Regions from separate parts of the Stenotrophomonas sp. 96582_Sma genome, predicted to be linked through region 1. Evidence: predicted binding sites of a transcription regulator. Region 1 holds the regulator's gene; the other holds the start of a gene.

Region 1 (3,336 bases):
CCGCGCTCATGCTTACAGCCCCAGATCCGACAACAGGTCGTCGGCGTCGTTCTGCGAGACCGCGTGGCGGTCCAGTCCCTTCAGTGCCGGCCCGGCCAGTTCCGGGTCGGTGCGATGCTGTTCCGGCGGCAGGCCGAGCGCGCCGAAGCCTTCGTGCACGCGGCGGACGATGCCGACCACGCGACGGATGATCTGCCCGGTCAGGTCCTGGTAGCTCTGGGTCAGGGCGATCTCGGTCAGGTTGTGGCGGATGCGCTCGAGCTGCGCGTCCTGGCCCGGCTGCAGGCCTTCGGCGCGCAGCTGTTCGGTCAGGCTGCGGCATTCCTCGGCCAGGTCCAGGGTGCGGTGCGTGGCCTGTTCTGTCATCGCCACCACGTGGTCCAGTCGCGCGCAGGCGTCGTCCAGTTCGCCGGCTTCGCTCGGCACGGTCGGCAGTTCGCCCAGCGCCTGCCCCAGCTCGCGGGCCAGCCGCGAGAGGCCGCTCATCATCGGCTGCGTGCGCAGCGCGACCAGCCCATCGATGCGCTGCCGCCAGGCGGCCTCGTCACCGGACTCGAGTGCGTCCAGGGCCTCCTGCAGGCGCAGGGCGAGGGCGTTCTTGTCGACCGTGGTATCCATCAGGCGCTGGCCGCCAGGCGTTCGAAGATCTTGCCGAGCTTCTCTTCCAGCGTCTGCGCGGTGAACGGCTTGATGATGTAGCCGTTCACGCCGCTCTGGGCGGCTTCGATGATCTGCTCGCGCTTGGCTTCTGCCGTGACCATCAGCACCGGCAGGGTCTTCAGCTTGGCATCGGCACGGATGGCCTTGAGCAGCTCGATGCCGGTCATCACCGGCATGTTCCAGTCGGTGACCACGAAATCGAACGGCTGGCTCTGCAGCAGCGACAGCGCGGCATGCCCGTCCTCGGCTTCGGCGGTATTGGTGAAGCCCAGATCGCCCAGCAGGTTCTTGACGATTCGACGCATGGTCGAGAAGTCGTCGACGATCAGGATGCGCATGTTCTTGTTCAAAGCAGAATTCCTTTGTTGTTCATTCCGGACGGCCGGGGGCAGCCGCCTCGGGGATGTTCATTCTTCGAGGCCTGCGTCGGCAGCCTCGAACAGCTTCAGCCGGCCACGCAGGCGCAGTACCGCCTGGCCGTGGATCTGGCAGACCCGCGACTCGCTCACGCCGAGCACCGCGCCGATCTCCTTCAGGTTCAGTTCCTGCTCGTAGTACAGCGAGAGCACCAGTTGTTCGCGCTCGGGCAGGTGGCCGATGGCCTTGCCCAGCTCGCGACCGAACTCACCGCGCTCCAGTACCTGCTGCGGGGTCGGCCCGCCCTGGGCGACGGTGTCCAGCTCGCCCTGGTCCTCGATGCGCGATTCCAGGCTCAGCACCTGGCCACGTGCAGCGTCTTCCATCAGCCGCAGGTACTCAGGCAGCGGCATCTCCATCGCGGCGGCCACTTCAGTGGCGCTGGCGGCACGGCCACTGCTCTGTTCCAGGCGGCGGATGGTGGCGGCGGCATCACGTGCACGGCGGTGCACCGAGCGCGGGACCCAGTCACCACGGCGGATCTCGTCGATCATCGAACCACGGATGCGGATCGAGGCGTAGGTCTCGAAAGAAGCACCCTGGTCGGCGTCATAGCTGCGCGAGGCTTCGATCAGGCCCATCATGCCGGCCTGGATCAGGTCGTCGACCTCGACGCTGGCCGGCAGGCGCGCGGCCAGGTGGTGGGCGATGCGCCGCACCAGGTCCGAATGCTGGGCGATGACTTCGTTTGCCGCCGAGCGCTGCACTTCCCTGTACTGGGCTGCGCCTTTCATGCCGTCACCCCACGCTGCTTGAGGATGCGTTCGAGGAAGAACTCGACGCCGCCACGCGGTTCGGTCGGCGCCTGCCAGCGCGCGGTACGGCGCGCGATCTCGGTGATCGCCAGCGCCGCCGGGCTGGACGGATAGGCCTTCACCACCGGCTGCTGGCGCTGCACCGACAGGCGCAGCCAGTCATCCTGCGGCACGCAGCCGAGGTAGTTCAGCGAGACATCGGCAAGGAACTTCTCGCAGACGCGGGTCAGCTTTTCGTACAGCACGCGGCCCTCGTTCGGGTCGCGCACCATGTTGGCCACCACCTGGATGCGGTCCACGCCGCGCTCGCGCGACAGCACCTTGATCAGTGCGTAGGCGTCGGTGATCGAGGCCGGCTCGTCACAGACCACCACCACGGTGTCCTGTGCGGCCTGGCAGAAGGTCAGCACGCCATCGGTGATGCCCGCGGCAGTGTCCACCACCATGATGTCCAGCTCGCGCTCCAGCTCGGAGAACACGTTGACCAGGCCAACGTGCTCAGCCGGGGCCAGCTCGGCCATGTGCCGGCGGCCGGATGCGGCCGGGACCACCAGTACGCCGTTCGGGCCTTCGACGATGACGTCGTCCAGCGAACAGCGCCCGGCGACCAGGTCGGCCAGGGTAAAGGTGGGGTTCAGGCCCAGGATCACGTCGATGTTGGCCAGGCCGAGGTCGGCGTCCAGCAGCAGCGTGCGCTTGCCCATGCCAGCCAGGGCCACGGCCAGGTTGGCCGACACATTCGTCTTGCCCACGCCGCCCTTGCCGCCAGTGACCGCAATGGTGCGCACAGGGCCGAGCGGCTCGCTGCGGGTGGCCGACAGCGGGAAGGTCTTGGTCAGCTTGGCGTACTCACGCGACGGCATGGTTCAACTCCGGGTTGCAGGGCATATCGGCCGCGCGGCGCAAATCTTCAAGGCGAAGTACAAGATTGGCTGCACTGGCCCGGTGCAGGTCCTCCGGGACGTCCTGGCCATCGGTCACCCAGGTGATCGGCAGGGCATGGTCCACGGCCACCGACAGGGCGTTGCCGAAGCGGCCGGTCTCGTCCAGCTTGCTCAGTACCAGGCCCTGCAGGTTGGCGGCGCCGAAGCGGCGGACCACCTCGTCCATGTCGCCGAAGCTGGTGTTGGCCGGCAGCACCAGCAGGGTGCGGACCTGGCGGGCGGCACGCAGCCACTGCAGCTGGGCGGCCAGGGCGCGGTCGCGCGGGCCCAGGCCGGCGGTGTCGATCAGCACCAGCTTGTAGTCCTTCAGGCGTTCCAGCAGCTGGTCCAGGTCGGTGCCGCTGTTGGCCTCGTGCACCGCGATGCCGAGCTGGCGGCCGTAGCCGTACAGCTGCTCGCGGGCACCGATGCGGGTGGTGTCGGTGGTGACCAGGGCCACGTCACGCGGCGCGTGCTTCTCGGCGAAGCGCGAGGCCAGCTTGGCGATGGTGGTGGTCTTGCCGGCGCCGGTCGGTCCGACCAGTGCGATCACACCACCTTCTTCCAGCGGGTCGACCGGG
Region 2 (3,336 bases), 2.2 Mb from region 1:
TCGGAGAGGATCTGCTGCCGCCCGGGGGTGAGATCGGTCAATGCCTGCAGCGCGTCATGCACGGTGCTCATGTGAGGTCCCTGGCCAGGCGCAGCCCGGAGAACTGCCAGCGCGCCGGCGGCATGAAGAAGTTGCGGTAGCTGGCACGCACATGGCCGCGGGGTGTCGCGCAGCTGCCGCCACGCAGCACCCACTGCCCGCACATGAACTTGCCGTTGTACTCACCGAGGTTGCCGGTGAAGGGACGGAAGCCCGGATAGGCGCCATACGCGCTGTGGGTCCACTCCCAGACATCGCCGAACAGCTGCCGTATTCCACTGCCCTGCGCTGCCAGCGGGTGCAGCCGGTCGTCGTCAGCGAAATGGCCGCGCAGCGGCTGCAACGCAGCGGCGGCTTCCCATTCGTACTCGCTGGGCAGGCGCGCGCCGGACCAGCGGGCGCAGGCATCGGCCTCGTAGTAGCTGAGGTGGCAGACCGGCGCGTGCGGATCCAGTTCGCGCCAACCGCCCAGGGTGTACTCGCGCTGCAGGGCGTCATCCCAGTACAGCGGGTGCTGCCAGCCCTCGGCTTCGCGCAGCGCCCAGCCTTCGCTGAGCCACCAGCGCGGTTCGCGGTAGCCGCCGGCGTCGATGAAGGCCCGATACTCGGCATTGCTGACGGGACGCTCGGCCAATGCGTGCGCGGGGAGCAGCACCCGGTGCGCTGGCGATTCGTTGTCGTAGGCGAACGCGGCCTGCTGCGGCCATGCCGCGGCGCCGACGGTGACGATGCGCTCGGGTGATTCGATCCAGCCCTGCGCACTGGCAGCGCTGGTGGCAGGCTGCAGGTCCTCGCGGTAGGTGGGCTGCAATGGGTTGCACCAGAACGCATGCTTGATGTCGGTGAGCAGCAGTTCCTGGTGCTGCTGCTCGTGCTGCAGGCCCAGCTGCAGATGCTGCAGTGCCTGTTCATCGAGATCGCCCGCCGCCAACCGCGATTGCACCTGCGCATCGACCTGCTGGCGGTAGTCGCGCACCTGCTGCAGCGACGGGCGCGACAGCAACCCGCGCTGTGGCCGCGCATGCGCCGGACCGATGCTCTTGTAGTAGCTGTTGAACAGGTAGTCCCAGGCCGGGTCATGCGCTGGCGCGGTGCCGAAACCCGCCAGCACGAAGCGTTCGAAGAACCAGGTGGTGTGAGCCAGGTGCCATTTGCTCGGGCTGGCGTCAGCCATGCTCTGCAGCATGGCGTCCTCGGCGCTGAGCGGCGCGGCCAGCTGCAGGCTGCGCGTCCGTACATGGGCGAACTGGCGGGCGAGATCGTGCTGCGGGGCAGCGACGGCGGCGGGTACGCTGTCCATGTGGGCAGCATCGGCGCTGGACGGTGAGTGCGACGTCATGGTTCGGCGTCACTTCGTTCACATGGATGAGCCTGCCGCATTCAAGAAGCCACCACGAACGCCGCTAACGGCAATGCTGCGGCCGCGTCGTCACCGCGCTGGAATTCCTGCTTGCCCCTGCATCCGCTCCGCCAGCCTGCGCATTACCTGTTCGTGCTGCCTGCCGTGCTGGTTGCCGTGGTGGTGTGGACCGCATTGGATACCGCAGACGTGGCCAGCCCGGCGCAGCGCATCCTGCCCTGGTTGCTGGCCTGCCTCGGTGCCGGCCTGGCCCTGCTCTACCACCAGGTGCGCACGTTGTGCCTGCTGATGGTTGTGGCGGTGATGTTCGCGCTGCTGCACCAGGACGTCGCTGGCTACCTGCGCAATGGCCATGTCACCACGCTGACACCGCTGCGCTTCCACGCCATCTCGGCCTGGTTGCCGCTGTTGTCTGCCGGCCTTGCGTTGTGGCCGGAGCGCGGACGGCGGCGCCAGGACCTGCTGCTGCGCGGTATTGCCAGCGGCACCGCGGTGATGATCTTCCTGCTGCTAGCCACACAGCAGCCGCGCGGCATGCACGATCTGCTGTCGAACCGTCACTGGGCCTGGATTCCCGCCGACTGGAACGCGCTGGCGCAGCTGCCGGCGCTGCTGTTCCTGCTGGCGACCGCAGCGTTGGGCTGGCAGGCGTGGCGGCATCCTCGGCCACTGCACACGGCGATGCTGCTGACCCTGCTGTGCCTGTGGTGGATGCTGCCGCGGATCTTCCTGCACCCGGTACTGCTGCCGGCGCTGAGCAGCGCCGCCCTGCTGTTGATGCTGGGCGCGATGCTGCAGGAGTCCTTCCACATGGCCTTCCGCGATGAGTTGACCGGCCTGCCGGGGCGACGGGCATTCAACGAGACCCTGCAGCGGGCACGCGGCACCTACAGCATCGCGATGGTGGACGTGGACCACTTCAAGTCATTCAACGACACCCATGGCCACGACACCGGAGACGATGTACTGCGCCTGGTGGCCTCGCGGCTGGCGCGGGTGGGCGGCGGTGGCCGTGCATTCCGCTATGGCGGTGAGGAGTTCGCGGTGGTGTTCCTGGACCGCCCTGCGGCGGCCTGCATGGATGCCGTGGAGGCGCTGCGGCAGAGCATCGAGGAGACCCGCATGCAGCTGCGCGACCGCAGCACCCGCAGCCGCGATGACGAAGCCGGCCGCCAGCAGCGCGGACGCGGTGGCAGCGGCCAGGTGGTACAGGTGACGGTGAGCATCGGCCTGGCCGACAGCCATGTGGATCCGCGCCCGATGGCGGTGGTCAAGGCCGCCGACCAGGCCCTGTATGTGGCCAAGGACGGCGGCCGCAACCAGGTGCACGCGCACGGCGGCCAGCGCGTGCTGGCTGCGCGCAGCGTGTAGGGCTCAGACCGCGTCGAGGTAGTACCAGCGGCCGTCGATGCGCTGGAAGCGGCTGTGTTCGGTCATCTTGACCGCACTGCCGCCGCCGACGCGATAGCGCGCGGTGAAGCGGACATCGGCGCTGTCAGCACCGGTGACGGTGTGCTCGTGCACGGTCAGGCCCAGCCAATGGGTACGCTGGCCGGGTGCATCATCCAGCGTCAACTCGGCCGGACGCGTGTCCGGATGCCAGCTCTGGCGCAGGTAGTCAGCCAGACCGCGCACGTAGGCGCTGTAGCGCGAACGCATCAGGCGCTCGGCATCGGGCGCGGCTTCACCGGCGTGGAAACGGCCGCAGCAGGCTGCATAGTCGGCGGGAAGGCCACAGGGACAGGGATCGGCGGGTTTTCGGCTCATGCCGGCATTGTCGCCGGGTTGCGCGGATTGATCCACGCGCGGCACGGGCCAGCTGAAGCAGGACAGGCGTATGCTGTCGCGCCCCCACCTTGATTGATCGCCGTGCTGGAACTGGTTCCCCCTGAGTTGTGGTGGCTGGTGGTGATCGCCTTCATCGCCGGTCTTGTGGA

Evidence for each region. Region 1 encodes FliA, which starts transcription of late flagellar genes. Its sites were predicted from a motif close to TAAAGTTTNNCNNNCNNNGGCCGATAA; they were not measured.
Region 2: ACZK2R_RS23310 (GGDEF domain-containing protein) is a predicted target of FliA. The motif match lies at 1,420-1,446, and genes of this name have one in related genera.

What each region holds. Positions count from the first base shown of each region.
Region 1 is NZ_CM151122.1:2,135,959-2,139,294, forward strand. Features, by position in the region: gene ACZK2R_RS09900 (chemotaxis protein CheA) at 1-10, opposite strand, end outside; gene ACZK2R_RS09905 (protein phosphatase CheZ) at 13-618, opposite strand; gene cheY (chemotaxis response regulator CheY) at 618-1,010, opposite strand; gene ACZK2R_RS09915 (RNA polymerase sigma factor FliA) at 1,068-1,811, opposite strand; gene ACZK2R_RS09920 (MinD/ParA family ATP-binding protein) at 1,808-2,695, opposite strand; gene flhF (flagellar biosynthesis GTPase FlhF) at 2,682-3,336, opposite strand, start outside.
Region 2 is NZ_CM151122.1:4,981,441-4,984,776, forward strand. Features, by position in the region: gene egtD (L-histidine N(alpha)-methyltransferase) at 1-71, opposite strand, end outside; gene egtB (ergothioneine biosynthesis protein EgtB) at 68-1,339, opposite strand; gene ACZK2R_RS23310 (GGDEF domain-containing protein) at 1,490-2,770, shown strand; gene ACZK2R_RS23315 (YchJ family protein) at 2,774-3,166, opposite strand; gene ACZK2R_RS23320 (sulfite exporter TauE/SafE family protein) at 3,269-3,336, shown strand, end outside.